DNA from 2 places in the Streptomyces sp. NPDC088116 genome. Region 1 is predicted to be linked to the other one. Evidence: riboswitches for the same ligand, from Rfam matches in the RefSeq annotation. Region 1 holds a riboswitch; the other holds the start of a gene.
The links. A riboswitch is a leader RNA that binds a small molecule or an ion and turns the genes downstream of it on or off. The one in region 1 is predicted to bind S-adenosylmethionine.
Positions count from the first base shown of each region.

Region 2: linked by a shared signal. The riboswitch ahead of ACIOJD_RS10815 (aminotransferase class V-fold PLP-dependent enzyme) and the one ahead of thrC (threonine synthase) in region 1 are both predicted to bind S-adenosylmethionine.

Region 1 covers NZ_JBIUTF010000007.1:38,896-54,831, reverse strand. Annotated here, with positions in the region: gene ACIOJD_RS26525 (alpha/beta fold hydrolase) at 1-691, shown strand, start outside; gene ACIOJD_RS26520 (hypothetical protein) at 1,446-2,351, shown strand; gene ACIOJD_RS26515 (hypothetical protein) at 2,348-2,707, shown strand; gene groL (chaperonin GroEL) at 2,801-4,426, opposite strand; gene ACIOJD_RS26505 (cold-shock protein) at 4,849-5,052, opposite strand; gene ACIOJD_RS26500 (ubiquitin-like small modifier protein 1) at 5,424-5,699, opposite strand; gene thrC (threonine synthase) at 5,779-7,083, opposite strand; SAM riboswitch class I at 7,101-7,231, opposite strand; gene ACIOJD_RS26490 (glucosyl-3-phosphoglycerate synthase) at 7,398-8,432, shown strand; gene ACIOJD_RS26485 (trehalose-6-phosphate synthase) at 8,542-9,987, shown strand; gene otsB (trehalose-phosphatase) at 10,235-11,080, opposite strand; gene ACIOJD_RS26475 (FAD-dependent monooxygenase) at 11,187-12,383, opposite strand; gene ACIOJD_RS26470 (MarR family winged helix-turn-helix transcriptional regulator) at 12,541-13,125, shown strand; gene ACIOJD_RS26465 (DUF3263 domain-containing protein) at 13,141-13,458, opposite strand; gene ACIOJD_RS26460 (ABC transporter substrate-binding protein) at 13,561-14,787, opposite strand; partial or broken gene ACIOJD_RS26455 (ROK family protein) at 15,054-15,926, shown strand.
Region 2 covers NZ_JBIUTF010000002.1:1,016,650-1,032,585, forward strand. Annotated here, with positions in the region: gene ACIOJD_RS10780 (Ig-like domain-containing protein) at 1-251, shown strand, start outside; gene ACIOJD_RS10785 (hypothetical protein) at 378-779, opposite strand; gene ACIOJD_RS10790 (heme-copper oxidase subunit III) at 976-1,596, shown strand; gene ACIOJD_RS10795 (c-type cytochrome) at 1,667-2,476, shown strand; gene ACIOJD_RS10800 (Rieske 2Fe-2S domain-containing protein) at 2,473-3,525, shown strand; gene ACIOJD_RS10805 (cytochrome bc complex cytochrome b subunit) at 3,522-5,156, shown strand; gene trpD (anthranilate phosphoribosyltransferase) at 5,341-6,405, shown strand; SAM riboswitch class IV at 6,809-6,926, shown strand; gene ACIOJD_RS10815 (aminotransferase class V-fold PLP-dependent enzyme) at 7,125-8,525, shown strand; gene ACIOJD_RS10820 (Lrp/AsnC family transcriptional regulator) at 8,585-8,866, opposite strand; gene ACIOJD_RS10825 (rhomboid family intramembrane serine protease) at 8,863-9,573, opposite strand; gene ACIOJD_RS10830 (hypothetical protein) at 9,731-9,973, shown strand; gene ACIOJD_RS10835 (NYN domain-containing protein) at 10,011-11,375, shown strand; gene ACIOJD_RS10840 (NlpC/P60 family protein) at 11,697-12,722, shown strand; gene ACIOJD_RS10845 (NlpC/P60 family protein) at 12,978-14,012, shown strand; gene ACIOJD_RS10850 (hypothetical protein) at 14,139-15,365, shown strand; gene ACIOJD_RS10855 (glycosyltransferase 87 family protein) at 15,322-15,936, opposite strand, start outside.

The sequences.
Region 1 (15,936 bases):
GGTGCCCGGCTCGCTGCACGGCTGGTGGGCCTTCGAACGGTGGATGCCGATGTTCGCGGAGTCGGGCTGGACGGCGCTCGCCATGTCCCTGCCGAACCACACCGGCTCCCGTACCCTGGCCGACGCGGAGTATCTCGCCCGTACGCCCGAGGACTACGCGACCGACGTACTGACCGTCCTGGACCACGCGGCCCCGCCGGCCGTCCTGCTCGGCCACAGCATGGGAGGCCTGGTCGCACAGCTCGTGGCGGAGCGGCACCCGCTCGCCGCGCTGGTGCTGGTCTCATCCGTCGGGCCCGGCCAGCTGGGGCCGATGCGCTCGACGTCGTTCCCGACGGACCGGCCGGTGACCATCACCCGCGAAGAGGCGCGTGAGCAGTGGTTCCAGCACATATCCGAAGCGGATCTCGACACCGTCATGGCCCGCCTGAGCCCTGAGTCCCCCACCGTGGTCAACGACTACAGCTCGGGGACGATCCACATCGACACGGGTTCCATCCACTGTCCGGTACTGGTCGTCGGCCCCGAGAAGGACCACACGCCGGTTCACGACACACGGAGTGTCGCGAGCCTGTACGGGGTAACTCCCGTGCTCGTACCGGACGTCGGCCATGACCTGATGCTGGAGGACGCGGGTCTCCCCACGGCCTCCACGATCACGCACTGGCTCGACGGCCACGCCCGACGCTGAGGGACGGGCTCTCGGACCGGTGCGGGGACCGCTGGATCACCGGCGACCCGAAGCGGGAGGGCGGCTTTCCCTCCGGAGCCTTTCTCGTGTCACACCGAGGAAGGCCACAGCATGCGGAGACACAACACTGGCGACTACAGGCCGGCCAAGAGAGCCGCGACCTGGGGCGCGATACCGGCTACCGCACCAAGCAAGATCCCGACCACACTGTCGAGCAAACCGCCAATGACGGGCAGGCCCATGACCACTCCTTCAGATTGTCACTTCACCATTACCGACGGTGAACATACCTGCTGAATCGACCCTCAAGGCCGTGTCGCCGAACCCACTGGACTATTCGGCCGCCGCGACGGCCATCACGACACGGGAGTGGTCGAACGCACGGGGAACCGGACGTTGGTGCACCGGATGTGGGGCCATCGCCCCGCCCGTCGGACCCCCGGGGCTCAAGCCCCGCGCTCCGAGCCCTCTTTGTGAGGATCGGTAGGAGGGTTTCAACCCACCCACCCTCCCTGCCCCGGCTGTTGACTTTTCGTGACCGGCTTGCCACGCAGGGTTGCGACGCTCTAGCGTGCCCACGGGACGAGAACCAGAAACCAGGGTTCGAGCAAGCCCGCGCAACAAATCAGCCCCCGCCGGTGCGCCAAACACCTGCGAGGGCCTGACCAACAAGATCAACGCCTACACGAAAGGCGATCCCATGGCTGTCACCCAGCCTAGTGCCGCCCCGCGCCCCGCGCACGTACCTCCGCCGATGTCCCACCCGATGGCCAGCCCCGGCTACGGCAAGCGTTCGACACCCGGCCAACTGCCCCGTACAGCAACCGATTTCGCGCACCTTCCGCCCCGCGAGGCGGCCGTCGCCGCGTTCATCGACCGGCTTCCGGACGGTACGGACATGTCGGTGAAGGCCCTCGCCAAACTGCTCCCGTACGGCCAGTGCGCCCTGCGTACCGCCCTGCGCCACATCCAGACCGCCGGTCATCTGCGGCGCGGCAGAGAGCACTTGACCGGCTCGGGCAGCGCGCTCTGGGTGACACGGACGTGGTTCTCCCGGACCGCGCGCGGCAACGACTGGTGGGCGGCGTTCACTTCGGGCGCCGTCCCGGACGAGAGCGCGGGCGACGTACGGGACGGGAGTTCAGGCACGGTGCCGGACGGGACCGCCCCGTCACCTCGGCCGCCAACACAAGCCCCGGCCCCCACCCGCTCCCGCGCCTTCATCCTGCTCGCCGCGCTCGGCCGCAGCGTGCCCGCCATGTCGCTGTCCGCCGCCGACTGCGTGGCCCTGGAGCCGCTGGCCGCCGCCTGGTTCGAGCGGGGCGCCACCGAGAAGGACGTCCTGAACGCCCTCACCGCCGGACTCCCCGTCCCCGTCCACCACGCGGCCTCGCTCGCCCGCTCCCGGCTGACGTCCAAGCTCCCGCCCGAGCCGATCCGCGTCCCCCGCCCGGCGCTGCGCGTCCTGGAGTGCGCGAAGTGCGGCGTCCCCGGGCGCCCCGAGGCACTTCTGGACGGCGAGTGCGCCCCCTGCCGTGGCGAACCGGCCCCCGCACCCCGTACCACCGCACTCCCACCCACCCAGGTCCGCACCCTGGCCGCCGAGGCCCGCGCGGCCGTCCGCCCCGTTGTCCGCCCACCCGAAAGGACTCGCGTATGACCGTTCAGTCCCCCAGCACTGCTCGGCGCGCCCAAATGTCCACCGAGGACTTCGAGCAGGTCGCCCGTACAGCCCCCGAGACGGTGAAGTTCGAGTTCATCAATGGAAGGGTCGAGGTCAAGCCCATGTCTGACCAGCTCCATAAGGCCATGATCATGTGGCTGTTGACGCAGTGCATGCGGCAGCGTCCGGAGCTGCTCATCGACCGCGACACGGAAGAACTCGTGCTGTACAGCGATCCGCGAGAAGGCGTATACGAGAGCCGCACCTTGCATGCGCTCGGCGCCACGGTCAAGCTCCCGGACCCGGTCCTGATCACCCTGGAAACCGAGAAGCTCAAGGACTACACCCGCTGACGAAGCCGCCGAAACGCCCGAAGGCGGCACCCCCGTAACAGGGGTACCGCCCTCGGTCACTTCAGACCATGGACCAGGTCCGAGCCGTCAGGCTCAGAAGTCCATGTCACCGCCCGGCATGCCGCCGCCGGCCGGGGCCGCGCCGGCCTTCTCCGGCTTGTCGGCGATAACAGCCTCGGTGGTGAGGAACAGCGCCGCGATGGAGGCCGCGTTCTGCAGAGCGGAACGGGTCACCTTCGCGGGGTCGATGATGCCCTCGGCGATCATGTCGACGTACTCGCCGGTCGCAGCGTTCAGGCCGTGACCGACCGTCAGGTTGCGGACCTTCTCCACGACGACGCCGCCCTCAAGACCACCGTTGACGGCGATCTGCTTGAGCGGGGCCTCCAGCGCGAGCTTGACGGCCTGCGCACCGGTGGCCTCGTCGCCTTCGAGCTCCAGCTTCTCGAAGACCGAGGACGCCTGGAGCAGAGCCACGCCACCACCGGCGACGATGCCCTCCTCGACGGCGGCCTTGGCGTTGCGCACCGCGTCCTCGATGCGGTGCTTGCGCTCCTTCAGCTCGACCTCGGTCGCGGCACCGGCCTTGATGACGGCCACGCCGCCGGCCAGCTTCGCGAGGCGCTCCTGGAGCTTCTCGCGGTCGTAGTCCGAGTCGCTGTTCTCGATCTCGGCGCGGATCTGGTTCACGCGACCGGCGACCTGGTCGCTGTCACCGGCACCGTCGACGATGGTGGTCTCGTCCTTGGTGATGACGACCTTGCGGGCGCGGCCCAGCAGGTCCAGGCCGGCGTTCTCGAGCTTGAGGCCGACCTCCTCGGAGATGACCGTGCCACCGGTGAGGATGGCGATGTCGTTGAGCATGGCCTTGCGGCGGTCACCGAAGCCCGGGGCCTTGACGGCGACGGACTTGAAGGTGCCACGGATCTTGTTGACGACCAGGGTCGACAGCGCCTCGCCCTCGACGTCCTCCGCGATGATCAGCAGGGGCTTGCCCGACTGCATGACCTTCTCCAGCAGCGGAAGGAGGTCCTTCACGTTGCCGATCTTGGAGTTGACGATCAGGATGTACGGGTCGTCCAGGGACGCCTCCATACGCTCCATGTCGGTGGCGAAGTACGCCGAGATGTAGCCCTTGTCGAAGCGCATACCCTCGGTGAGCTCCAGCTCCAGACCGAAGGTCTGGGACTCCTCGACGGTGATGACGCCTTCCTTGCCGACCTTGTCCATCGCCTCGGCGATGAGCTCGCCGATCTGGGTGTCGGCGGCGGAGATGGAGGCGGTCGAAGCGATCTGCTCCTTGGTCTCCACGTCCTTGGCCTGCTCCAGCAGGGCGCCGGAGACGGCCTCGACGGCCTTCTCGATGCCGCGCTTGAGGGCCATCGGGTTGGCGCCGGCGGCCACGTTGCGCAGGCCCTCACGGACGAGAGCCTGGGCGAGCACGGTCGCGGTGGTCGTACCGTCGCCGGCGACGTCGTCCGTCTTCTTGGCGACTTCCTTGACCAGCTCGGCGCCGATCTTCTCGTACGGGTCCTCGAGCTCGATCTCCTTGGCGATGGAAACACCATCGTTGGTGATCGTGGGGGCGCCCCACTTCTTCTCAAGGACGACGTTGCGCCCCTTGGGACCAAGGGTGACCTTGACGGCGTCGGCGAGCTGGTTCATCCCGCGCTCGAGACCGCGCCGTGCCTCCTCGTCGAACGCGATGATCTTGGCCATGTGAAGTGGTCCTCCCGGACAGATGGGGTCTCCCCTGCTCGAGTTGAGCTGAGAGCTTGGGGAAGGATTGCTCCGGACCGCGCTGGCGCCCGCGACGGACGGCCTGAGAGCCTGTGGTTCCTTGCTCCACCGGCTCTTCGGGCCTCACCGACCCGGTCCTTAAGTTGTCACTCTCACTTGCAGAGTGCTAACCAATAATTAGCACTCGACCCCCGAGAGTGCAAGCGCCTCGCAGAGGCATCGTCGAGGGGTGGTGGCCGGGCGACGGGTGGGCGCAAGCGCCTCGCAGAGGCATCGTTGGGGCGCGGGGGCTCGGCACGCGGGGCCGGGAACCGGGACGGGAACGCACGAGGGGTCCGTACCCCATGTGCTGGGATACGGACCCCTCGGCGTGAGTGCGTCGGTGGCCGATCGCGCCGGGATCAGACGGCGAGCTTGACCATGTCCGCCTGCGGACCCTTCTGGCCCTGCGAGATCTCGAACTCCACTCGCTGACCTTCTTCAAGGGTGCGGTAGCCGTCCATCTGAATCGCGCTGTAGTGGACGAAAACATCCGCACCACCGTCTACCGCGATGAAGCCGTAGCCCTTCTCCGCGTTGAACCACTTGACGGTGCCCTGAGCCATGCCTAACTCCCCTAGTACTGGCCCTCGGGAGGGCCACACTTCGCGCCGTAACGCGTCGACCGCGGCTGAATGTATCCGCCCAACTGCCCTCTGCAACAGGTCAATCGGACGAGAAATCCGGGCATGGCTGAACACGCATAGTGATCAATTCACTGCGTTCCGGGGCAAGTCGGGCCGGGCAAAGTGCACGTACGGCACAAAGGGCACCAGGACTTCACCCCGATGTTGTCGCGTTCTCGATTGCGCTCGGGGCGAGAAAAATGGGGGCGTTCCCATACTCTACCGTGCTCAACCATTCAGAATGGCCCCCTCCGCTTCTCGTGCGGAGAGGGCCATTCCGGTGGTGCGACACCGCGCCAGGAGGCGTCGGGTCAGCCTCCGGCGACCGCCGGGATGATCGAGACGCCGGCGCCGTCCGGGGTGGCGGTCTCCAGGCCCTGCTCGAAGCGGACGTCGTCGTCGTTGACGTACACGTTCACGAAGCGGCGCAGCTTGCCCTGGTCGTCCAGGACGCGGGCGGCGATGCCGGGGTGGTCCTTCTCCAGGGACTGGATGACCTCGGAGAGGGTCGCGCCCTCGGCCGCGACCTCGGCCTGGCCACCGGTGTACGTACGGAGGATGGTGGGGATGCGGACCTTGACGCTCATGGTGGGGCCTTTCTTCAGTACGAGGTGCGAGTGCGGGGGCGCGGCCACGAAGGTGGCCGGCGGCGAACGGCGCCGGCGCTCAGTGGGCCAGACCGGCGGCGCGGAACGCGTCCAGGCTCGGGCGGATGGTCGCCGAAGGCCCGGTCGTCGGTGCCACGGCGTCCAGCGTCTTGAGCCCGTCGCCGGTGTTGAGGACCACGGTCGTCAGCGTCGGGTCGAGCAGACCGGCTTCGATCAGCTTCTTCGTCACGCCGACGGTCACACCGCCCGCCGTCTCCGCGAAGATCCCCTCGGTGCGCGCCAGCAGCTTGATCGCGTCCACGATCTGCTCGTCGTCGACGTCCTCGACCGCGCCGCCGGTGCGGCGGGCGATGTCCAGGACGTACGGGCCGTCGGCCGGGTTGCCGATCGCCAGGGACTTGGCGATGGTGGCCGGCTTCTGCGGCCGTACGACATCGTGGCCCGCCTTGAAGGCGGTGGACACCGGGGAGCAGCCCTCGGCCTGCGCGCCGAAGATCTTGTACGGCTTGTCCTCGACCAGGCCCAGCTTGATCAGCTCCTGAAGACCCTTGTCGATCTTCGTCAGCTGCGATCCGGAGGCGATCGGGATGACCAGCTGGTCCGGCAGCTGCCAGCCGAGCTGCTCGCAGATCTCGTACGCGAGGGTCTTGGAGCCCTCGCCGTAGTACGGGCGGAGGTTGACGTTGACGAAGCCCCAGCCCTCGCCCAGCGGGTCGCCGATGAGCTCGGAGCAGAACCGGTTCACGTCGTCGTAGTTGCCCTCGATGCCGACCAGCTCACCGCCGTAGACGGCGGCCATGACGACCTTGCCCTGCTCCAGGTCGTGCGGGATGAACACGCAGGAGCGGAAGCCGGCACGGGCGGCGGCGGCGCCGACGGCGCCGGCCAGGTTGCCCGTGGAGGAGCAGGAGAGCGTGGTGAAGCCGAAGACGCGGGCGGCTTCGACGGCGATGGCGACGACGCGGTCCTTGAAGGAGTGCGTCGGGTTGCCGGAGTCGTCCTTGATGTGCAGGGAACCGGTGACACCCAGCTCACGGGCCAGGTTGTCGGCCTTGACGAGCTTGGTGAAGCCGGGGTTGATGTTCGGCTTCGTGGCCACATCGGCCGGTACGGGCAGCAGCGGGGCGTAGCGCCAGATGTTGTCCGGGCCCTCCGCGATGCGCTTCTTCAGCTCTTCGGGGCTGCCGCTCGGCAGGTCGTACGCGACTTCGAGCGGCCCGAAACAGCTGGCGCAGGCGAAAATGGGACCGAGGTCGAAACGCTCTCCGCATTCGCGGCACGAGAGGGCGGCGGCGGGTCCGAGATCGACGGACGCTTCGTTGTTCGCGTCGGTGTTGTCGTTGGGGACAGTCTGCACAGCCATGGAGGCGAGGCCCTTTCTCCTCATCTTCCTCGCGACGTACTTCGCCACAAGACGGAATTGGCACCTTCCCCACCGTGACCTCTGCATGGTCGGCGGGAGGGTTGCCGGGACTTCAACGGGCCGTTCCCTCAGTCCCTCTGGATGAGCGCTATGGCACCGGAACCTGGATCCGATGCGTTTTTGGCGTGATGACCCCGGCATGCGGTGGTCATACGCGTTGTTCAAGACTGTAACCGAAGGGGCGGAGGGTGGAGCTAGTCGTCCGCACCGCGAGATGGATCACGTTCATGGCACACGCTCAGGGAGTTTCGATCGTGCTGGAAGAGGTGGAGCACTGGCTGACCAGGCGTTCCTGGTCAGCGGCTGACCGTACGCTCGACCGGCTTCTGGCGGCGAAAGCCGCGCGCGGCACCACGGTGAGCGTGGTGCTGCCTGCGCTGAACGAGGAGGAAACGGTTGGCGAGATCGTCTCCGTCATCCGGCGCGAGCTGATGGAGAGGGTGGCGCTCGTCGATGAACTGGTAGTGATCGATTCGGGTTCCACCGACCGTACGTCCGAGGTCGCCGGGGCGGCGGGCGCGCGGGTGGTGCACCGGGACGGCATCCTGCCCCGGCTGCCCGCGCTCCCGGGCAAGGGCGAGGTGCTGTGGCGGTCGCTGCTGGTGACGAGCGGTGACATCGTGTGCTTCGTGGATGCCGATCTGAAGCGGTTCTCGCCGGACTTCGTGTCCGGGATCGTGGGGCCGCTGCTCACGGATCAGGACGTGCACTTCGTGAAGGCGATGTACGACCGGCCGCTGGGCGGGCCGGGTTCCCCCGCTTCCTCGGGTTCTCCGGGTTCTCCGGGTTCTCCGGGTTCTCCGGGTTCTCCGGGTTCTCCGGGTTCCGCGGGGGTTGCGAACGGGCAGGGCGGGCGGGTGACCGAGCTGATGGCACGGCCTCTGCTCAATCTGCACTGGCCGCAGCTGGCCGGCTTCGTACAGCCCCTGGGCGGGGAGTACGCGGCTCGGCGCTCGCTGCTGGAGCGGCTGCCGTTCCCCGTCGGCTACGGCGTGGAGCTGGGGCTGCTGGTGGACACGCTGCACACGGTGGGGCTGGACGCGATGGCGCAGGTCGACGTGGGCGTACGGGTCCACCGCCACCAGGACGACCGGGCGCTGGGGCGGATGGCCGCGGCGATCTACCGTACGGCTCAACTCCGGTTGTCCCGTGGGCACTTGATACGTCCGGTGTTGACGCAGTTCGAGCGGGGCGAGGACGGTTTCGTACCGCGTACGCATTCCGTGGACACGGAGGAACGGCCGCCGGTGAGGGAGATCGCGGAGTACACGGCCGGGCGCGCGGCGTAGGGAGTACGCCACTGCTCGGGCGCGGGCCCGGCGCCGTATGGGCGGACTCACGCGCACCGGGCAGCGCCCGTACGTTTGAGCGTTTCCCGGACGGGCTAGGTTTCGGCACATGGCCTCAGAGCAAGCCGCCCAGGTTCTCGTCGCGTCCAACCGCGGCCCGGTCTCGTTCACGCTGCGTGACGACGGTGAGCTGACCGCGAAGCGGGGCGGAGGCGGGCTGGTGTCCGGCCTGTCGGCCATCGGGCCCGATACGGACGCGGTGTGGGTGTGCGCGGCGCTCGGGGACGGCGACCGGGAGGCCGTACGGCGCACGGGCGGCCGGCTCGACACCGCCGACACGGGCGGACAGCGCGTCCGCATGCTGGGCATCGCGCCGGACGTGTTCGCCGACGCCTACAACGGGGTCGCCAACTCCACGCTCTGGTTCGTCCACCACCTGCTCTACCAGACCCCGCTGGAGCCGTCCTTCGGCCCGGAGTTCCGCGCGCAGTGGGCGTCGTACGAGACGTACAACCGCGCCTTCGCCGAGGCGCTGGCCGACGAGGCGGGCGAGGGCGCGGCCGTGCTGGTGCAGGACTACCACCTGGCGCTGGTGCCCGGAATGCTCCGGGCACTCCGGCCCGATCTGCGGATCGGACACTTCTCGCACACGCCGTGGGCGCCCGTCGACTACTTCCGGATGCTGCCCGACGACATCGCGCGCCAGCTGCTGCGCGGCATCCTCGGCGCGGACCGGGCGGCCTTCCTGACCCAGCGGTGGGCGAACGCCTTCACGGCCTGCTGTACGGAGCTGCTGGGCGGGACCGGCAACACCCGTATCGGCGTGCACGGCCTGGGCGCCGACGCCGACTTCCTGCGCGAGCGGGCGCACCGCCCGGACGTGGACGAGCGTCTGGCCGCGCTGCGCGAGCAGATCGGGGGCGGACCGGGAACGGACGCGGGCGCGGACCGGGGCGCGGACCGGAAGGTCATCGTCCGGGTGGACCGTACGGAACTGTCGAAGAACATCGTCCGAGGCCTGCACGCCTACCGTCAGCTGCTGACCGACCGTCCCGAATGGCGCGAGCGCGTCGTCCACATCGCGTTCGCCTACCCGTCCCGGCAGGACCTGAAGATCTACCGCGACTACACCGCCGAGGTGCAGCGCGTGGCCGACGAGATCAACGCCGAATTCGGCACCCCGGACTGGCTCCCGGTCATCCTCCACGTCCAGGACGACTTCGCCCGCTCCCTGGCCGCGTACCGCCTGGCGGACGTGGCCCTGGTCAACCCGATCCGCGACGGCATGAACCTGGTCGCGAAGGAGATCCCCGTCATCTCGGAGCGCGGCTGCGCGCTGGTGCTGTCGCGGGAGGCGGGCGCGTACGAGGAGATGGGCGAGGACGCGCTGGTGGTGAACCCGTACGACATCACGGCGACGGCGGCGGCGCTGCACGAGGGCCTGAACATGCCGGCGGAGGAACGCGCGGAACGCTCGAAGCGCTTGGCGGCGACGGCGACGGCGCTCCCGCCGCAGCAGTGGTTCCTGGACCAGCTGACGGCCTTGCGCGCGTAGCCTCCCGGGGGGTGCGGTGACGCTTGTGGTGGGTGCGGGTGCCGTTGCGGGTGCCTGGTGGGCGCGGGCGCCGGGGCCTCCGGAGGAGCATGTCCGGACTGCATGATTTACGCCGCGTGCGGGTTGGTTTTCCGGGTGCGGGTTGCCGTACGCCACACATCACGCTTTACGTCCGGACACGTCACCTCCTGCGACCCCGGCCCCCTCCCGCCGGTTCCCCGTCTGCGGCCCGGTGGCAGCCGACCGCTTAGCTCGCCGTCGCCGCCAGCGTCGCCAGGAAGTCCGCCAGCGCCGCCGGGCCCGGGAGTACGAGGTCGGCGCGGTCCGCGATTTCGGGGACTTCGGCGCCGCTGCACACGAGCAGGCCCGGGTGGCCGTCCGAGCGGAGTTTCTCGACCGCCGCGTAGGCCGGGAGGTCGCCCAGGTCGTCGCCCGCGTAGAGGATCGTTTCGGCGCCGACCTCGCGTACGTACTCGGTCAGTGCCACGCCCTTGTCCATGCCGGGCGGGCGCAGTTCGAGGACCATGCGGCCCGGTTCGACGATCAGGCCGTGGCGGGCGGCCAGTTCGTTCAGGGGGTCGCGCAGGGCTTCGAAGGCGGCCTGCGGGTCGGAGGAGCGGCGGGTGTGGACGGCGACCGCGCGGCCCTTCTCCTCGATCCAGGTGCCGCGCCAGGCGCCGATCCGGTCGAGGAAACCGGGGAGTTCGGCGCGGACCGATGCCACGCCCTCGTGGGCGGCGGGGGCCTTGACCGTGCCGCTGACGGCGTCCCAGCGCTCGGCACCGTAGTGGCCGAGGACGACGAGGTGGTCCAGCCCCGGCACTCCGGCGAAGCCGCCGTACCGTACGGCCACCCCGGCCGGACGGCCGGTGATCACCGCGACGGACGCGACGCGTGGCGCCAGCGCGGCCAGGGCGGGGAGGGTGCGCGGATGGGCGCGGGCCTGTTCGGGGTCGGGGACGATCTCGGCGAGGGTGCCGTCGAAGTCGAGGGCGACGACGGCTTTCCCGGGCCGGGCCAGGAACGCGGCCAGGCCGTCGGCGCCGGCGGAAGTGGTCGGATTCGGCAGGGGATGCGGATGACTGCTGCCCATGGCCCCGAGCCTATCGGGGATCCCTGTGCGCGGGGTGCGGACGGCTGTCACGAGGGTGTGAAGGACCCCTCTCCTCGGAAACGGCCGGATGACGCCGGGCCGTTTGTTACGTGACGTCCGCGTAGGAGGGGAGGGTGAGCGCGGAGTGGACGGCCCGTCCCCGGTCGTCGGGGAGGAGGGCGGGGTCGCGCAGGGCGTGGTCGCGCTGGGCCAGTTCGTCGGCGGTGCGGGGAAGCAGGGTGGCGCCCCCGGCGGTGGCGAGCGCCTGGTTCTGCTCGGCGAACTCCCGTGTCCGGTCCTCGTACGCGGCGAAGGCGGCCGTGTGACTGCCGTGGGAGGCCAGTTCGCCGGCCAGGACATAGGCGCTCACCAGGGCCAGGCTCGATCCCTGCCCCGAGATGAACGAGGTGGCGTGGGCGGCGTCGCCCACGAGAGCGACGCGGCCGGTGGACCACCGGGGCATATGGATCTGGCTGACGGTGTCGAAGAACAGGTCGTCGGCGGTGCGCAGGGCGTCGACCATGCGGGGGATCTCCCACTGGTCGTCGGGGAAGAGCGCGGCGACGAGATCGCGCTGGGCGCCGGGGTCGCGGAACGCTTCGAAGGGCGGTTCGGGGCGGGCGAAGTTGAGGAAGGCGTGGACCTGGTCGCCGTCGCCTGCGGCGTAGAGGACCGCGGCCCTGCCCGGGACGTTCCACGTCACGCCCTCGTGGGAGAGGCCGAGGTGGTTGGGCATGGTGAATCCGGCGAAGCAGTAGCCGAGGTAGCGGTGGTACCGCTCCTCGGGGCCGAAGGCCAGGCCCCTGGTGTGGGAGTGGAGTCCGTCGGCGCCGATGACCAGGTCGAAGGTGCGCCGGGCGCCGCCGCGGAAGGTCACGTCCACACCGCCGTCGTGGTCGTGGAGGGTGGCGATGGAGTCGTCGAAGAGGAACTCGACGTCCTGGCGGGCGGCGTCGTGGAGGGCGTCGGTGAGGTCCCCGCGGCGTACTTCGAGGTCGCGGCCCTCGACGCCGCCGGTGATGGCCTCGGGCCTGACGGAGGCCACCGGGCCGCCGTCGGCGTTCAGGAAAGTGATCAGACGGCTGTCGACGTGCGCGGCTTGGAGCCGTGGGAGCAGGCCCATGCGCGTGACCACCTCCAGCGCGGTGCCGCGGATGTCGATGGGGTAGCCGCCGCCGCGTATCGCGCCGGCCTTCTCCACGACCGTGACCTGGAAGCCGTACTGGTGGAGCCAGTAGGCCAGCGTGGGTCCCGCGATGCTGGCGCCGGAGATGAGGACCGACCGACCGGTTGCCGTGTTCATGGATACTCCTTCTCCCGGCCGGGCTCGGAGCAGCCCTGCCGGACACATGACGGATACGTAATTTAGGTACCTTTATTCACGGTGCGACGCGCCCCGGTCGAACGCACCACCCGAGATGACTATATACCTAACGTAGGTATTTAAACGAGGAGCCGACATGGATCGCCAGCAGCCGGACCCGGCCGCCGCAGGACGGGCCGGAAGCGACGGCAGTGAGAGCAGGAAGAGCAGTGACGGCAGTGACGGCAGCGGCGATCAGGACGTGCTGGCCGTGCTCCCCCGGCTGACGCAGCTCAGCAATGTCCTGAACCGCGGCCGTCTGATCGAACGCGCCATGGAGACAGCCGCGATCCACGTGGACCGGCCGGCGATGTCGGTGCTTCTCTCGCTGCACACGGCCGACGGGCCACTGCGGATCGGCGAGATCGCCGCGCGGATGCAGGTCGTCGGACCGCACGTCACCCGGCAGGTGAACGAGCTGGAGCGACGCGGCCTGGTCGTGCGCGTCAAGGACCCCGATGACCAGCGGGCCCGCCTCATCGAGGCGACCCCCGACGGCGCGGCGGCGGCCGGACGCTACATGCGGACCATCATCGGATGGTTCACCGACGCCCTCGCCGACTGGCCCCAGCAGGACCGCGAGAACTTCGGCCGCCTCCTCGGGCGCTTCGCGGACGACCTCACCGGCCACCTCGCGGCCCTCGACGACCAGCCGCCGTCCGGCGCAGGCGCGCCCCGGTGATGACCCGGCCCCGGCTCAGCGGCGCTCGCGCCTCGCCTGCCGGACCCTTCGCAGCCTGTTGACCGTCACAGGATCGTGCTCCGCGGCCCGGGGGTCGTCCAGCAGCGCGTTGAGCAGCTGGTAGTAGCGGGTCGGCGAGATGCCGAGCTGTTCCCGTACGGCCCGCTCCTTGGCGCCGGGCCCCGGCCAGCCGCGGGCTTCCACCGCGAGAACGGCGCGATCCCGCTCGGAAAGCTCCCCGGGCCCGCGGCGTACGCCGTCGGCATCCGGCGCGCCCGCGGGCGCCGGGGCCTCGGGCTCCGCGTGCGCGGGCTCCGGGGCCGCGGAGGCCACGTGCGCCGGGGCCGGGGCTCCGGAGCCCGGCTTCTGCGGTGCGAGGTCCCGGGGGCTCGGCTCCCCGGGACCGGCTGGGTGCGCGGTCATAGGAGCCGTACGTTACTCCGCGGACTCGGCGGCCTCCGCGGTCTGCGCGTCCCGCGCGATCCCGCTGAGGACGTTCGCCGGGCTCGAACCCGGTGCGACCGCCTTGCCGATGTTCTTCCTGATGCTCTCGCTGACGATCGACCAGGACGTCTTGTCGTACGGGAAGAGCTCGGAGTTGTTGAGCGGTGTCTGGAACTTGGTCAGGTTCCGGTAGGCCCGGTTCGCCGACATCTTCTCGTTCGCCGTGTAGGTGACCGGCAGTTGGTCGTAATTGCCCACGAAGGTCAGGACGTTCTGGTCGTCGAACGTGAAGTCCATGAACTTGGTGATCTCGTTCTGGTGGTCGTTCTGCTTGAAGGCCACCGCCCAGTCGGCCACGCCCATCGACGACTCGGCCTTGCCCACGACGCCGGGCAGCGGCACCGTACCGACGTCGACGCCCCGGTCCTGGGCCGCCACCAGCAGCGACGGGTTGCCGTTCAGCATGCCGACCTGGCCGGAGGTGAACGCCTGGAAGGCGGTGGCGCGGTCGAGGTTCTTGGGGGCGATCGGGCCGGTCAGCCCTTCCCCGACAAGGTCCTTCAGCCACGAGAAGGTCTGGATGTTCTGCGACGAGTCGAGGCTGTACGAGCCGTCCGCCGTGTCCGTGTAACCGCCCTCGCCGCTCAGCAGCCACATCAGGGTCTCGGTCTGCGCCTCCTCGGACCCCAGCGGCAGCGCGAGTGGCGTGGTCACACCCTGGCCCTTGAGGGCCTGAGCGGCGCTCTTGATGTCCGCCCAGTTCTTCGGGGCGCTCAGACCGGCGTCCCTGAAGAACTTCTTGTTGTAGAAGAGCAGCCGGGTGGAGGCGGTGAACGGCACCCCGTACTGGATGCGGTTGACCGTTCCGGCCTCGGTGAGCTGGGTGAGGAAATTCGCCTGGGTGGGAACGGAGAGGACCTCGTCGGCGGTGTAGAGCTTGCCGCTCTTGGCGTAGTCGGCGTAGGAGCCGACCTGCGCGATGTCGGGGGCCCTGCCTTCCTTCACCATCTTGGCGACATCGGAGTCGATGGTCTTCAACGGGCGGATGTCGATGTCGATCTTGATGCCCGGATTCCGGGACTCGAACTCCGCGACCATCGCCAGCCAGTACCGCTCCGTGCTGTTGGCCGCACTCGATCCGTACTCGGCGGCGACCAGCTTGAGAGTGACGTCCCCGGAGTCACCTGTGCTGCCGCAACCGGCAAGCGCAATTGTCATGCCCAGTGCAGATATCGCCGCGGTCACACTCAAAGAACGCTGTCGCACTGCTCAGATCCCCGCTCTTGATCTCACTACCTCAACGAAGTTGAGATTTTGTCTCATCCGGAGCGGTGCGGTCCACAGGGGGCCGGTTTCGCTTCAGCAACGCACGTTACGCCACCCGGTCCAACAAATAGGGAACAGTGGACTAGACCTCTCCCGGGTCTACGCGCGACACTGTCCCCGTGAGACACGTCATCGCCCTGGATGTGGGCGGCACCGGCATGAAGGCCGCCCTCGTCGCGGCGGACGGCACGCTGCTGTACGAGGCACGGCGGGCGACCGGCCGGGAGCGCGGCCCGGAAGCCGTCGTGGAGGGCGTCCTCGGCTTCGCCGCCGACCTGCGCGCGTACGGCATCGGGCAGTTGGGCGAGAGCGCCGTCGCAGCCGGGGTCGCCGTCCCGGGGATCGTCGACGCGGAGCACGGCATCGCGCTGTACGCCGCCAACCTCGGCTGGCGCGACGTACCGATGCGCGACCTGCTCGGCGAGCGGCTCGGGGGCGTACCGGTCGCGCTCGGGCACGACGTACGCACCGGCGGCCTCGCCGAGGGGCGGCTGGGCGCGGGCCGGGGCGCCGACCGGTTCCTGTTCGTCCCGCTGGGCACCGGGATCGCCGGGGCCATCGGTATCGGCGGCGCCATAGAGGCCGGCGCGCACGGATCGGCGGGCGAGATCGGCCATGTCGTGGTCCGCCCGGACGGTCCCGAGTGCGGCTGCGGGCAGCGCGGTTGTCTGGAGACGCTCGCCTCGGCGGCGGCCGTGACCCGCGCCTGGGCCGCGGCGAGCGGCGACCCGTCGGCGGACGCCGCCGACTGCGCGAAGGCCGTGGACCGCGGTGACACCGTGGCCGTACGGATCTGGCTCGACGCGGTCGACGCGCTCGCCGCCGGGCTGGTCACCGCGCTCACCCTGCTGGACCCCGGCACGCTGATCATCGGTGGCGGCCTGGCCGGGGCCGGGGAAACATTGTTCACGCCCCTGCGGGCCGCGGTCGAGGCTCGGGTGACGTTCCAAAGAGTCCCCGAGATCGTCCCGGCGGCCCTCGGGGACACGGCGGGATGCCTGGGCGCCGGTCTGCTGGCCTGGGACCTGCTCGGCGTGGCCG
Region 2 (15,936 bases), on a different contig from region 1:
GAGTCGCGAACGTCAGCCACGGATGCGTCGGCATGTCCACCGGAAACGCCGCCTGGTTCTTCGAGACCGTCACCCCGGGCGACATCGTCCAGGTCGTCAACAGCGCCGGCGACTACATGGAGGACTTCGGCAACGGCTTCGGCGACTGGAACATGGAGTGGGACGACTGGCGCAAGGGCAGCGTCCTCCAGGCCGGTATTAGGGACGGCAGCAGCCCCGCCGACGCGGCGCGGCTCCGCCCCTCGGTCTGACCCTACGGAGGACCGCAAGGACGCACAGAGTCCGTCCGTACGAAGGAACTCCGGCCGTACGGAGTCCATCCCCCGCACGACCGGCCACGAGCCCCTCTCACGCCTCCTGCCGCGCGCCGGCGCCCCTCACGCCTCCACGGAGAGCCTGGCGCGCAGCAGGGAGGCCAGAGCGTCCGCGAAGCCGACCGGCTCGACCGGAAGGGTCACCGCCGCCTCCGCGCGGCTCCAGGTGGCCAGCCAGGCGTCCTGCGGGCGGCCGATCAGCAGCAGCACCGGCGGGCAGTCGAAGATCTCGTCCTTGATCTGCCGGCAGACGCCCATGCCCCCTGCGGGGACCGTCTCGCCGTCCAGCACGCAGACGTCGACACCGCCCTTGTCCAGCGCCTCGAGGACCGCCGGCAGCGTCGCGCACTCCAGGAACTCGACCCGTGGGACGTCGGCGGCCGGCCGGCGTCCCGCAGCCAGCCTGACCTGCTCGCGGGTGTTCGCGTCGTCGCTGTAGACCAGCACCGTTGCGGTCGGCTGCATTGTTCCTCCGTGACATCAGTGTCTGCGAGGTCTCCGGGGCGCGGTTGCCCCGGACCGATGCGCGGATGCTACTCCGTCGGACACCATGTCAGCACGGGTAACGACGACGCTTCGCCAGGCCGTTAGTGCTGAGCACACCCCATGGACACACCGAACGGCACCCCCCGGAGTCAGCGCGGGATAAGCGACCGACATAATGTCGGTCGTGGCGACAGCAACGACAGTAGAAACCGGGCACGCGCACCCGTCGGTCAATCGGCCGAACCTCACCAGCGTCGGAACCATCATTTGGCTGAGTTCCGAGCTGATGTTCTTCGCGGCCCTCTTCGCGATGTACTTCACCCTGCGTTCGGTGATGGGAGCGGCGTACTGGAAGGAAATGGCTTCGGCCCTGAACGTTCCGTTCTCGGCGACGAACACCACGATCCTGGTGCTCTCCTCCCTCACCTGCCAGCTCGGCGTCTTCGCCGCCGAGCGGGGTGACGTGAAGAAGCTCCGAACCTGGTTCGTGATCACGTTCGTGATGGGTGCGATCTTCATCGGCGGTCAGATCTTCGAGTACACGGAACTGGTCAAGGAGGAAGGGATCTCCCTCTCCTCCGACCCGTACGGCTCGGTGTTCTACCTGACCACCGGCTTCCACGGCATGCATGTGACGGGGGGTCTGATCGCGTTCCTGCTCGTCCTGGGCAGGACGTACGCGGCCAGGAGATTCACCCACGAACAGGCAACCGCAGCCATCGTCGTGTCCTATTACTGGCACTTCGTCGATGTCGTCTGGATCGGCCTCTTCGCCACGATCTACTTGATCAAGTAGCCGGGCCACGCGCCCGAGCGCACACAGTCCAGAAGCACCGACGCTGAAGATCCTGACACCGGGGTAATCCGTGAAAAAGCTCTCCGCACGACGACGCCATCCGCTGGCGGCGGTCGTCGTCCTACTCTTCGCGCTGGCGGCCACCGGGGGGCTGTACGCCGCGTTCGCGCCCGCGAGTAAGGCGCAGGCCGACGAAACCTCCCAGTCACTCGCCATCGAGGAGGGCAAGAAGCTCTACTCCGTGGGCTGTGCCAGCTGCCACGGAACCGGCGGTCAGGGTTCCTCTGACGGGCCGAGCCTGGTCGGCGTCGGCTCCGCCTCCGTGGACTTCCAGGTCGGCACCGGCCGTATGCCGGCGCAGCAGCCCGGCGCGCAGGTGCCGAAGAAGAAGGTCATCTACTCGCAGAAGCAGATCGACCAGCTCGCCGCGTACGTGGCGTCTCTCGGTGCCGGTCCGATCACGCCCACCGAGAAGCAGTACAGCCCCGCGGGCGCCGACATCGGCAAGGGCGGCGAGCTGTTCCGTACCAACTGCGCCCAGTGCCACAACTTCACCGGTGAGGGTGGCGCGCTGACACACGGCAAGACCGCGCCGAGCCTCGAGGGCGTGGATCCGAAGCACATCTACGAGGCCATGCAGACCGGCCCGCAGAACATGCCGTCCTTCCCCGACTCCACGATGCCGGAGCAGCAGAAGAAGGACATCATCGCCTACGTCAAGGCGGTGAACGGCGACGAGACCGAGAGCCCCGGCGGTCTCAGCCTGGGCGGCCTCGGCCCCGTGAGCGAGGGCCTGTTCGCCTGGATCTTCGGTCTGGGTGCTTTGATCGCAGCCGCCGTCTGGGTCGCGGCCCACACCGCTAAGGCCAAGAAGTCATGAGTAGCCAAGAGATTCCAGAAGAGACCCTGCCGAGCGAGCAGGACACCGCGCACGGCGCGGTGCAGGTGGCGGACGACCCGTTCGCCGACCCGGGGCTGCCGGCCCATAAACCGCGCATACAGGACATCGACGAGCGGGCGGCCAAGCGGTCCGAGCGTGCGATCGCCTTCATGTTCGCGCTGTCGATGGTGGCGACCGTGGCGTTCATCGCCTCGTTCGTGGCGTTCCCGGTCGACAAGAGCGTCTACATCTGGCCCATCGGCCATGTCAGCGCCCTGCACTTCTCGCTGGGTGTGACCCTGGGCATCGCGCTGTTCTGCATCGGCGCCGGCGCGGTCCACTGGGCCCGCACGCTGATGTCGGACGTGGAGACCGCGGCCGAGCGTCACCCGATCGAGGCGCCGCCGGAGGTCAAGGCGAAGGTCCTGGAGGACTTCGCCGCGGGCGCCGCCGAGTCCGGCTTCGGCCGGCGCAAGCTGGTCCGCAACACCATGTTCGGCGCGCTCGCGCTCGTACCGCTCTCCGGAGTGGTGCTGCTGCGCGACCTGGGTCCGCTGCCCGAGAAGAAGCTCCGCTCCACGCTGTGGGCCAAGGGCAAGCAGCTCATCAACATGAACACCCATGAGCCGCTGCGTCCCGAGGACGTCGTCGTGGGCTCGCTGACCTTCGCCATGCCCGAGGGCCTGGAGGAGCACAGCGAGGACTTCCAGAAGGAGATCGCCAAGGCGGCCCTGATGATCGTCCGGATCCAGCCGGACGAGATCAAGGACAAGCGCGAGCTCGACTGGTCCCACCAGGGCATCGTGGCGTTCTCGAAGATCTGCACCCATGTCGGCTGCCCGATCAGCCTGTACGAGCAGCAGACGCACCACGTGCTCTGCCCGTGCCACCAGTCCACCTTCGACCTCTCCGACGGCGCCCGCGTCATCTTCGGCCCGGCCGGTCACGCTCTTCCGCAGCTGCGGATCGGTGTGAACGCCGAGGGCAACCTCGAGGCGCTCGGCGACTTCGACGAGCCCGTCGGTCCTGCTTTCTGGGAGCGCGGATGAGTACCACCACTGCTACGGACGACAAAAAGCGCCAGGCACCCGCGGGCGAGCGGGTCGCCGACTGGGCCGACGGCCGACTGGGGATCTACTCCCTGGCCAAGGCCAACATGCGGAAGATCTTCCCGGACCACTGGTCCTTCATGCTCGGCGAGATCTGCCTGTACAGCTTCATCATCCTCATCCTCACGGGTGTGTACCTGACGCTGTTCTTCCACCCGTCGATGAACGAGGTGGAGTACCACGGCGGTTACATCCCGCTCCAGGGCCAGATGATGTCGGAGGCGTTCGCCTCCACGCTGGACATCAGCTTCGATGTCCGCGGTGGTCTGCTGATCCGGCAGATCCACCACTGGTCCGCGCTGATCTTCCTCGCGGCCATGCTCGTCCACATGATGCGAGTCTTCTTCACGGGTGCGTTCCGCAAGCCCCGTGAGGTCAACTGGGTATTCGGCTTCCTGCTGTTCGTCCTGGGCATGTTCACCGGCTTCACCGGTTACTCGCTCCCGGACGACCTGCTCTCCGGCACCGGCGTCCGGTTCATGCAGGGCGCGGTCCTGTCGGTCCCGATCGTCGGAACGTACCTGTCGATGTTCCTGTTCGGTGGGGAGTTCCCCGGCGGCGACTTCGTGGCCCGTTTCTACTCGGTCCACATTCTGCTGCTGCCGGGCATCATGCTCGGCCTGGTCGTGGCCCACCTGATCCTGGTCTTCTACCACAAGCACACGCAGTTCGCGGGCCCCGGCAAGACGGAGAAGAACGTCGTCGGCATGCCGCTGCTGCCGGTCTACATGGCCAAGGCCGGAGGCTTCTTCTTCCTGGTCTTCGGTCTCATCACGATCGTCTCGGCCATCGCCACGATCAACCCGATCTGGGCGCTCGGCCCGTACCGCCCGGACCAGGTGTCGACCGGCGCCCAGCCCGACTGGTACATGGGCTTCTCCGAAGGCCTCATCCGTGTGATGCCCGGCTGGGAGATCAACTTCGCGGGCCACACCCTCGTCCTGGGTGTCTTCATCCCGCTGATCATCTTCCCGCTGGTGCTGGTCGCGATCGCGGTCTACCCGTTCATCGAGTCCTGGGTCACCGGCGACAAGCGCGAGCACCACATCCTGGACCGCCCGCGCAACGTACCGACCCGTACCGCGTTCGGTGTGGCCTGGCTGACGTGGTACTTCGTACTGCTCGTCGGCGGCGGCAACGACCTGTGGGCGACGCACTTCCATCTGTCGATCAACGCGATCACCTGGTTCGTCCGGATCGCTTTCTTCGCCGGACCGGTCGTCGCCTTCATCGTCACCAAGCGGATCTGCCTGGGTCTCCAGCGCCGCGACGCCGAGAAGGTGCTGCACGGACGCGAGTCCGGTGTCATCAAGCGGCTGCCGCACGGTGAGTTCGTCGAGGTCCACACCCCGCTGGAGCAGGGAGACCTGCACAAGCTCACCGCGCACGAGCAGTACGCGCCCGCCGAGATCGGTGCCACCGTCGACGAGAACGGTGTGCGCCGCAAGGTGAAGCCCACCGAGAAGCTCAAGGCGAAGCTCAGCAAGGGCTACTACGGCGAGGGGAACCAGATCCCCAAGCCCACCGCCGAGGAGTACAAGGAGATCACCAGCGGCCACGGCCACCACTGATCCCACCCGGCCAACCCAGGTCGCCACCACCGAGGGCCCCGGCCCGGTCTCCCGAGAGGGAACCGGCCGGGGCCCTCGGCGTTGTCCGCAGTACGGGCATCGGGCATGTCGGCCCCGCGCACGCCGATAGGCTTATGACAGGTCCTACCGTGGCCCCGCACCCAGACGAAACCCAGGAGCGAGCATGAGCGCTGTTACCCCCGTCGGAGGCGACACCGTGGCGGCGTACTCCTGGCCGGGCGTACTGGACGCGCTGCTCAGCGGCGCCGACCAGAGCGCGGACGCCACCGCCTGGGCGATGGACCGGATCATGAGCGGCGAGGCCACCGACGCGCAGATCGCCGGTTTCGCGGTGGCCCTGCGTGCCAAGGGCGAGACGGTCGCGGAGATCAGCGGTCTCGTACGGGCGATGTACGCGCACGCCCAGCTGATCGACGTACCGGGCCGGAGCGTCGACATCGTCGGCACCGGCGGCGACGGCGCCAAGACCGTCAACATCTCCACCATGTCGGCGATCGTTGTGGCGGGCACCGGCGCGAAGGTCGTCAAACACGGCAACCGGGCCGCGTCCTCGGCCAGCGGAGCATCCGACGTACTGGAGAAGCTCGGCGTCAACCTGGAACTGCCCCCGCAGCGCGTCGCCCAGGTCGCCGAGGAAGCGGGCATCACCTTCTGCTTCGCGGTGAAGTTCCACCCCGCCCTGCGCTACGTGGCGGCCGCCCGCCGCGAACTGGGCATCCGCACCACCTTCAACTTCCTCGGCCCGCTCACCAATCCGGCGAAGGTACGGGCGCAGGCGACCGGCGTCGCCGACGCCCGGATGGCACCGATCATGGCCGGCGTGCTGGCCGAACGGGGCGCGTCCGCACTGGTCTTCCGGGGCGACGACGGCCTCGACGAGTTGACCACCACGGCCACGTCCCGGGTATGGGTCGTACGGGACGGACAGGTCACCGAAGAGCCCTTCGACCCACGGCAGGTGGGCCTGGAACTGGTACCGGTCGAGGCACTGCGGGGCGCGGACGCGTCGTACAACGCGGATGTCGCCCGCCGGCTGCTGGCCGGCGAAACCGGTCCCGTACGTGATGCGGTGCTGCTCAACTCGGCGGCGGCGCTGGTGGCGTTGGACCCGACGGGCGACTCGCTGGAGCTGCAACTGGCGGCGGGCATCGCGAGGGCGGCGGAGTCGATCGACTCGGGAGCGGCGGGCCGGGCACTGACACGCTGGATCACGGCGAGCAACATGTAGCCGTCCGGCAGGGTGTGGCCGGTACGCCGCGTGCGGCTCAGTTCTTCGTGTGACGGCTCGTGAGCGGCCCCCCTCCCTTCACAGAGCAGGCCGAGCCTGCCTACCGGTAGACACCGTCACCCCCACCGGGCGGCAGGTGGGCTACCGGCGGGAGGGGGTCGGGGTCGTAGGGGGTGACGTGTCCGGACGTAGAGCGTGATGTGTGGCGCTATTCGGCCCGCACTCGAAAAACAGAGCCGCACGCGGCGTAAATCATGCAGTCCGGACATGCGCCTCCGGAGGCCCCGGGCCCCGTACCCACCACAAGCCCACCCGCACCCCGCCCCCCGCCGGACGGCGAGTCGTCCCGCATCCCGGACACCCCCTGCTCCCCCTCGGCACGCTGTGCCATACTCTCGGCCAAGGTCATGAGTGACAGCGATTAAGGCCCCGGCTCGCTGTCCGGCAACCCTCCGTCCGTGGCGGGGTGCCCCGGGTGAAGACCAGGCCGTAGGCAGCGAGGTCTGCGGCAAGCGCGGACCCCTGTGATCTCTGGGGTCCTGGTCCTCAAGGGAGCAGCCTCGTGAGCAAGCGAATGCGCTAGGGCGTCGACGCCCCTCTTCAACACACCTCCGCACGGTGATCTCCGTGCGTCGAGGCAACCCCCGCAACCGTCACGGCTCCGCCGTGCCCGCGGGTCCTTGAAGCCGTTTCGACTTGTCCTGCCGGGAGATTTCGCCATGTCCGCGTTCCTGAATTCCGCCGCCACCACCGTCTCCGCCACCACCGACTCCGTCGACGACCCCGCCTGCGCCGCGCCGCTTCCCGTCCTCGGGCGGGATGTCAGCGTCCCGCTCGTCACCGGCGGCGAGGTCAGTTACGCCGCGCTCGACTACGCGGCCAGCGCCCCGGCGCTCCAGCGGGTGTGGGACGACGTCGCCGCCTACGCCCCGTACTACGGCAGTGTCCACCGGGGCGCCGGCTATCTCTCGCAGCTCTCCACGGACCTGTTCGAGAACAGCCGCCGCACGGTCGCGGAGTTCCTCGGCTGCCGCGCCGATGACCAGGTCGTCTTCACCCGCTCGACCACCGATTCGCTGAACCTGCTGGCCGGTGCGCTGCCCGCCGGCTGCGAGGTGTTCGTCTTCGAGACCGAGCACCACGCCTCGCTGCTGCCCTGGCGCGATGCCCGGGTGACGTTCCTGAACGCTCCCCGTACGCCCGACGAGGCCGTCGCCTCGCTGGAGCGCGCGCTCGCCGGACGGGACCCGCAGGGGCCGGCGCTGGTGTGTGTCACCGGCGCGTCCAATGTCACCGGTGAGCTGTGGCCCGTACGGGAGCTGACCGCCGCCGCGCATGCCCACGGCGCCCGGATCGTGCTCGACGCCGCGCAGCTGGTGCCGCATCACGCGGTGGACATCGCCGAGCTGGATGTCGACTGGGTCGCCTTCTCCGGGCACAAGCTGTACGCGCCGTTCGGCTCCGGAGTGCTCGCGGGCCGGTCCGACTGGCTTCAGGACGCGGAGCCGTATCTCGCGGGCGGCGGCGCCAGCCGCAAGGTGGCACGCCGTGCCGATGGCGGGGTGGAGGTCGAGTGGCACGCCACGGCCGCCCGGCACGAGGCCGGTTCGCCCAATGTGATCGGTGTGTACGCGATCGCCTCCGCCTGCAAGGCGCTCTCCGAGGCGGGGTTCGACGCGCTGGCGGCTCGTGAGCAGCGGCTGATCGATCTGGTGCGTGCGGGGCTGGCGGAGGTGCCCGAGGTCAAGGTGCTCTCGCTGTTCGGCGACGACGCCCCGCGTGTCGGTGTCCTGTCGTTCGTGGTCGACGGCTGGAACAGCTCGCACTTCGCCGCCGCGCTGTCCGCCGAGTACGGGATCGGTGTACGGGACGGTCTCTTCTGCGCCCACCCGCTGCTGCGGACCCTGCTGGGCAGTGACCCGCGGGACCCGGGGGAGTGCGGTGCGCCGGAGGCGGGTCCGGGCGAGCGCTCGCTGAACGCGATCCGGGTCAGCTTCGGCGCCGGGACGCCGGACGAGCATGTGGAGCGGTTCGTCCGGGCGGTGCGCGAGCTGGTGCGTGAGGGTGCCCGGTGGAACTACCGCACGGAGGACGGCCGCTGCGTCCCCGACCGCGGCTGACCGGCCGCCGGGCGCCCCGGGTCGGCGGGCGCGCCCGGCACCGTGGTCCCGCGCGGGACCTACGCGTCGAGGCCGATGGCGAAGGCCGCTTCCAGGTCGTGCTGGGAGTACGTACGGAACGCCACATGCGTGTCCGTGGCCTCGACGCCCTCGATCTTGCTGATCCGGCCGGGGATGACATCGGCCAGGTCGTCGTGCCTGGGCACGCGGACCATGGCGATCAGGTCGTACGTACCGGTCACCGAGAAGACCTCGCTGACGCTGTCCAGCGCGGCGATCGACTCCGCGATCTCGGGGATCCGGTCGACGCTGGTCTTGATGAGCACGATCGCGGTGATCACGGTTGGCGTTCTCCCTCGGTGGCCGCGGTTTGGTCCCTCACTCTATCCCTCCGCCAGTAGCGTCCCCAGGCGTAGAGGAAGCCGGTGCCGAAGCCCACCAGGTGGGCGAGGTAGGCGACGCCGGGCCCCGCCCCGGCGCCGCGTGCGGCCAGCCACTGGAGTACGAACCAGAAGATCAGCACGATCCACGCGGGGAAGCGCAGCGGCAGGAAGAGCAGGAACGGGAAGAGACTGGTCACGCGGGCTCGGGGAAAGAGGAAGAGGAAGGCGCCGAGCACTCCCGAGATCGCGCCCGAGGCCCCGACCAGGGTCTGCTCCGAGGTGGCGTTGGCCGCCGCGTACACGAACAGCGCGAGATAGCCGACGGTGAGGTAGAACAGCGCGAAGTGTGTCCGGCCCATGCGTTCCTCGGCCATCGCCCCGAAGACGTAGAGGAAGAGCATGTTCCCCAGCAGGTGCAGCCAGCTGCCGTGGACGAAGAGCGCGGTCAGCGGGGTGAGCAGGATCCGTGGGGAGCTGCGCATCAGCTCGCTGGGGATGACGCCCCACTGTTCGAAGTGCGCGCTCTGCGCGGCGAGGACCGAGTCGCCCGTTCCGTACGCCGGATTGAACCCCGAGACCGGGCTGACCAGGAAGGCCAGCAGGCACAGGCCGATCAGTCCGTAGGTCACCACCGGTTCGCCGGCCGTTGTCCGCCCATTCGTCACGGACAGAGCATGTCGTACCGGGACCGAGTGGCACAGAGTGCCTCGCCGCTGTCTGGGGTGCCCATGAGGCCGTAGGGTTGCAGGGAGTATTGCTCTCCGCAGTTCGACGGCGCACCGCGGGACTCCGCATGAGGGACGACGAAAAGAGGACGCAACGATGACGACGGTTCCCCAGCCGACGGCCGACACTCGGTGGCGCTGCACGTTGTGCGGCAATCTCACGCGCTTCGATGTGACCCGGTCGTCGAAGGCTGTCGAATACGTCCATCTGGACCTGGCCGGGGAGCCGAGGGTCGAGGAGCGCGAGGTGGTCAGTGAGACCATCGAGTCGGTGCGTTGCCGTTGGTGCAACGCCGTGGATCAGATCGAGCTGGTTGACAGGCCAGGGGCCGGTTCCTGAGGGAGCCGCCCGAAAGGGGTAGATGGGGTGACGGATCGTGGAGCAGCCCGCGAGCGGTGCTGAGCCGGCCGGTGCCGCCGACGGCGACGTCGCGGAGGCGCTCGACCGCCCGCTCCCGGACCGGGTACGGCGCCGGGTCGTCGCGCTGGTCTCGGACGCCTTCGGCGGGCTGACCGTCACCGAACTCCCCGCGCAGTTGCGCCAGTACGCCCGGTTCACCCCGACCAGGCGCGCGAAGTTCGCCGGGAACGCGATGGCCGCCGCGCTGGAGAGCGATCCGCTGTTCCGGCAGCGGATCGGGGAGCGGATCGGCCAGTCCCAGCCCGAGCTGGCCGGCGCGCTGGAGGCGGGTTCGCCACCCGCCGCCGCTGATCCCGTGGATGTGGCGGCGGCCGCGTATGTGCTGCGTCCCCCCGGATGGGTGAAGCTGGTGGCCGCGGCGGGCGAGGAGGCCCAGCGGGCGGACGCCGAGCGTGCCGACGAGGAGGCCCGGCGTGAGCTGGAGCGGCTGCGCGAGGAGCTGGCACTGGCCAGGGCGCAGACGAAGAGCGAGACGGAGCGGTTGCGTACGGAGCTGGAGGCGGCCCGTAAGGAGACCGAATCGCTCCATCGCAAGCTGCGCAGTGCCCAGAGCGATGTGAAGCGGGGCGAGGCCGCCCTGCGCCGTACGAACGCGGAGAGCGAGGCCGCCAAGGCGGAGGCCGCCGCGCAGGTGTCGGCCGCCGAGAGTGAGACCCGCAGGATCAAGGCGCGGCTGGGTGAGGCGGAGTCGGCGGTCGAGGCGAGCCGCAAGGCCGCGCGTGAGGGCCGCTCGGTCGAGGACATGCGGCTGCGGCTGCTGCTGGACACGGTGCTGGAGTCGGCGCAGGGACTGCGGCGCGAGCTGGCGCTGCCGCCCGCCGCGGCGCGTCCCGCCGATACGGTCGACGCGGTCGAGCCCGGCCGGATGTCTCCCAAGGACGTGGCGGCCCGCGCGCTGTCGGAGACCGATCCGGCGCTGCTGGACCAGCTGCTCGCGCTGCCGCAGTCCCATCTGGTCGTGGACGGCTACAACGTGACCAAGACCGGCTATCCCACGATGCCGTTGGAGAAGCAGCGGCTGCGGCTGCTGGGCGGTCTCGCGATGCTCGCCGCGCAGACGGGCGCCGAGATGACCTGCGTCTTCGACGGTGCGGAGCTGGCGGCGCCGGTGCTGCTGGCCCCGCCGCGCGGGGTGCGGGTGCTGTTCTCCAAGCCGGGGGTGACCGCCGACGAGCTGATCCGTCAGCTCGTCAGGGCGGAGCCGCCGGGCCGGCCGGTGGTGGTGGTCTCCACCGACCGTGAGGTCGCCGACGGGGTGGCGAAGGCGGGGGCCAGGCCGGTCGCGTCCGCATTGTTGTTGAAGCGGCTTTCGCGCGTCTAATCAACTTCTTTGGTTAATGACCGAATTGGTCATGTAATGGCGGGGCGCAGCGTCAAATGTCCATCACTGTCAGTGCGGTGTCGGTAAATTATGCGTTCCCTGGCCGAGATTTTTCTGAGAAGGATTTGAACTGATCACAGAGAGGTCACTAAGGTCAGGCCTCGAACCTTCGCGCGGTTGATCACCCATCCGGGGTGGCAGTGAAGGAACCGCCGTTTTCGTGTAGTTCGGCCATGTTCGCGGGGGAGCCGAGCCCATGAAGCCGGGACTTACGTCCCCCAAAGGCCCGGCAGGCGGCTGAGGAAGAAGGAGTTCGCCTCCGTGGCGTCCCACCGCCGTCCCAAGCAGCCGAGCCGCGCCCGAGTGACCGTGCTCACCACCATCGCCACCGCCGCTGTCGCCCTCACCTCCCAGTCCGCTCAGGCCGATCCGAAGCCGAGCAAGGCCGACGTCAAGGAGAAGGTCGACCACCTCTACCACGAGGCGGAGGCGGCGACCGAGAAGGCAAGCGGGGCGGAGGAGGCGGAGAACAAGCTGGCGAAGCAGGTCGACGCCCTCCAGGACAAGGTCGCCCGCGGCCAGGACGAGCTCAACGAGATGCGCGAGAGCCTCGGTTCGATGGCCAGCGCCCAGTACCGCACCGGCGGTGTCGACCCCGCCGTACAGCTCTTCCTCTCCTCGGACCCGGACAGCTACCTGGAGAAGGCGTCCACGCTCGACCAGGTCAGCGCCAAGCAGGCCGAGTCGCTCCAGCAGATCCAGGCGAAGCAGCGCACCCTCGCACAGCAGCGCCAGGAGGCTCAGAGCAAGGTCACCGACCTCGCGGAGACCCGCAAGGAACTGACCAAGAAGAAGAAGGAAGTTCAGACCAAGCTCGCCGCCGCGCAGAAGCTGCTGAACACGCTCACCGCGCAGGAGCGCGACGAGCTGGCCAAGGCCGACGCGGAGCGCGCCAGCCGCGGGAACGACCGTATCGACCTCGGCAACGAGAAGCCCACCTCGGGCCGCGCCGCCGCCGCGCTGGAAGCCGCCAAGACCCAGATCGGCAAGCCGTACGTCTCCGGCGCCGAGGGCCCCAACGCCTATGACTGCTCCGGGCTGACCCAGTGGGCCTACGGTCAGGCGGGTGTGAGCCTCACGCGTACCACCTACACCCAGGTCAACGACGGCACCAAGATCGGGCGCGGCGAACTGGCCCCGGGCGACCTGGTCTTCTTCAGCAGCCTGAGCCATGTCGCCCTGTACGTCGGCAACGGCCAGGTGCTCCACGCCCCCAAGCCGGGCACCGTGGTGCGTTACGAAGCCATGGAGTGGGCCGGCAGCTTCCAGTTCGGCGTCCGGATCTGACAGACCGCCGCTGAATCCGACGGACCGCCGCTGACACCGCCCATTCGGGCGAATTACGGCACCCTTCGCTGACACCGCGCCCCGCCGATGACCTTGAGGTCTGCGGCGGGGCGCCACTTTGTGTGCGCGGGGCGGTCGTTGGCCGCTCCGTGATCGCCCGGCTACTGTCTGCTCCGCGCAGCTCCGGCCATCGGTCCGCCCGTCGGGCGGCAGGTGCTGCGCCAGCGCGTACAGCGGAAGGGAGCGCGGCTTCCTGTGGTGTCCCATCGCCGTCCTTCACAGCCGGGCCTCGGTGTCAGTGCCCGTGGCAGCGCCATCGCCGCCGTGTCCGCGGCGGCGGCCACGGCCGCGGCGCTCGGAGCCTCCCCGGCGGGCGCCGACCCGCAGTTGACCCCCGAGGCCGCCCGGTCCAAGGTCGACCGGCTGTACCAGGAGGCCGAGAAGGCCACCGAGCGGTTCAACGAGGCGGGCGAACAGGCGGGCCGACTGCGGACCTTGGTGAACCAGGCGCAGGACAGCGCCGCCAGGGGCCAGGAACGCGTCAACCGGATGCGGGGACTGCTCGGTTCGGTCGCGGGCGCCCAGTACCGCTCGGGCGGGATCGACCCGGACCTCGCCCTGCTGCTCTCCTCCGACCCCGACAGCTACCTCGACAAGGCATCCGTCCTGGACCGGGTCAGCGCACGCCAGTCCGGTGTCCTGCGGGAACTCCAACACGCCCAGCGGAGGCTGGCCCAGGTGCGCACGGAAGCCGCCCACGATCTGACCGAGCTGGAACGCAGCCGGGCCACCGTCAGCCGCCACAAACACACCATCGAACGCAAACTCGCCGAAGCGCGAAGGCTGTTGGACTCACTGCCCACCGCCGACCGCGAACCGTACGACCGGGCCTCACGCTCGGGCCGCGACGAACTGCCCACGCTCCCCGGCGGCGCGCCGTCCTCGGCGCGGGCCGCCGCCGCCGTCCAGGCGGCCCAGCGCGCGCTGGGCCGGCCGTACGTGTGGGGCGCCAACGGACCCACGGGCTTCGACTGTTCGGGCCTCACCCAGTGGTCGTACGCCCAGGCGGGCATCGGACTGCCGCGCACCTCCCAGGCGCAGCGGAGCGCGGGACGCCAGGTCTCGCTCTCCGAGGCACGGCCCGGCGATCTCGTGGCGTACCGCGACGACGCGAGCCACATCGGGATGTACGTCGGCAACGGCCAGGTGATCCACGCCCCGTACCCCGGCGCCGCGGTGCGCTACGACCCGGTGGGCATGATGCCCGTCTCGGCGGTCACGCGGGTCTGAGCGCGGCGCCGAAGACCCCGTACGATCGGCGGCGTGGCAGGTCAGGGGCGTACCGCGACGGGAGTGCGGACCGTGGCGGGAGTACGGAGCGCGAGCGGACCGGGTACGACGGCGGTCCCGCGGAACGTGGCGCGCGGCGGTGGCCCGCCCCGGCGCGCCGCGCTGCTGGGGCTCGCCGCCCTGCTGCTCGTGCCGGGCTCGGGCTGTACGGCCCCGGTGAGGGACCCCGGCACCGCGACCCGTGAGATCCGGCAGACCCTGGACCGGCGGGCGGCGGCCGTCCTGGACCGGGACGAGCGCGCCTACCTGGCCGTCCTCGATCCCTCGGCGACGGCCCTGCGCGCCACCGGACGCCGGGAGTTCGCGAACCTCGCCGACGTACCGCTCAGCTCCTGGGAGTACCGCGTCACCGGCGTCGAACGCTCCGGCGACCGGGCCACCGCCCGCGCCGAACTGCGCTACCGGCTCGCCGGCCACGACAGCGCGCCGGTCTCGACGCCCCGCGCGCTGGAGCTGGCCGAGCGCGACGGACGCTGGTACGTCACCGGTGACCGGCCGGGCAAGGGTGGCGCCCGGCAGCTCTGGCAGCAGGGCGCGGTACGGACCGTACGCGGCGCCCACAGCCTGGTCCTCGGCGTCGGGCCCGACGAGAAGCGGCTGCGCGCGATCGCGGCCACCGCCGACCGGGCCGTACCCGCCGTGGAGGCCGCCTGGCCGGGTCCCTGGGCGCGCCGGGTGGTCCTGCTGGTGCCCGGCTCCCTGACATCCATGGCCGAGCTGCTGGGCGCGTCCGCGGCCGGCTACCGGGGCATCGCGGCGGTCACCACCGGCGAGAGCGGCGGCTCGGGCGCGTCGCCCGCCGACCGGGTCATCGTGAACCCCGAGGCCTACGGCTCCCTGGGCACCTTCGGGCAGCGGATCGTCCTCACCCACGAGACCGCCCACGTGGCGACCCGCGCCGCCACCTCCGCCGCCACCCCGGTCTGGCTCTCCGAGGGCTTCGCGGACCGGGTCGCGTACCGGGGGACCGGCCGGACCGCCGGCGAGATCGCCCCCGAACTCCAGCGCGCCGTCCGCCGGGGCGAGGTCCCCGCCGCTCTGCCGTCCGACGGGGACTTCGCCTTCGGCGGCGACCCCGACCGGCTGGCACGGGCGTACGAGAGCGGCTGGCTGGCCTGCGAGCTGATCGCCGAACGCTGGGGCGAGAAGCGGCTGACCGACTTCTACCGCGCGGTGGGCGCGCACAGCGGGCGCGCGGGCGCCGTGGAGTACGCGCTGCACGACGTCCTGTCCACGACACCGCGGGACTTCACCGCGCGGTGGCGCGCGTATGTGCGCCAACGGCTGGGCTGAGCGGCCCCTTTGCCCGGGGCCCGGAGACCGTCTCCCGCCACAGCCGACGGCAGGCGATCAGGGACACGGCGACCAGCAGGCCGTTGCGTACGACCATCAGCGCGACGCCCACCGGGTCCCCGGTCACCACCCGGTCGAACAGCAACGGGAATTCGAGTTGCGTCACCGCCGTCGCGACGAGCACCAGCACCGCCGGCAACGCCATCCGGCTCGCCCGCAGAGTCAGAGCGGCGGCGGCCAGAGAGACCAGCCACAGCATGTACTGGGGGCTGATCACCCGGCTCGTGGTGGTGAACAGCGCCACCGCCGTGAACGCCGCGTCGCACAGCGAGCCCGCCGTGAACTCGCGCGCCCGCAGCCGCCACATCAGCAGCCAGCCGAAGGCCAGCGCGGTCAGCCCCAGCGCCGCCCCGCTGACCAGCTGGACGTACGGCCCGACGAACTCCACCGAACCGTAGTTGAGCAGTACGCTCCCCTCCCACCCGAAGTGCCGCGCCATCTGGAAGACCAGCGCCCCCAGCGACTCGATCTCGGTGCCCCGGTCGCGCTGGAAGGTCAGAAAGGCCAGCGC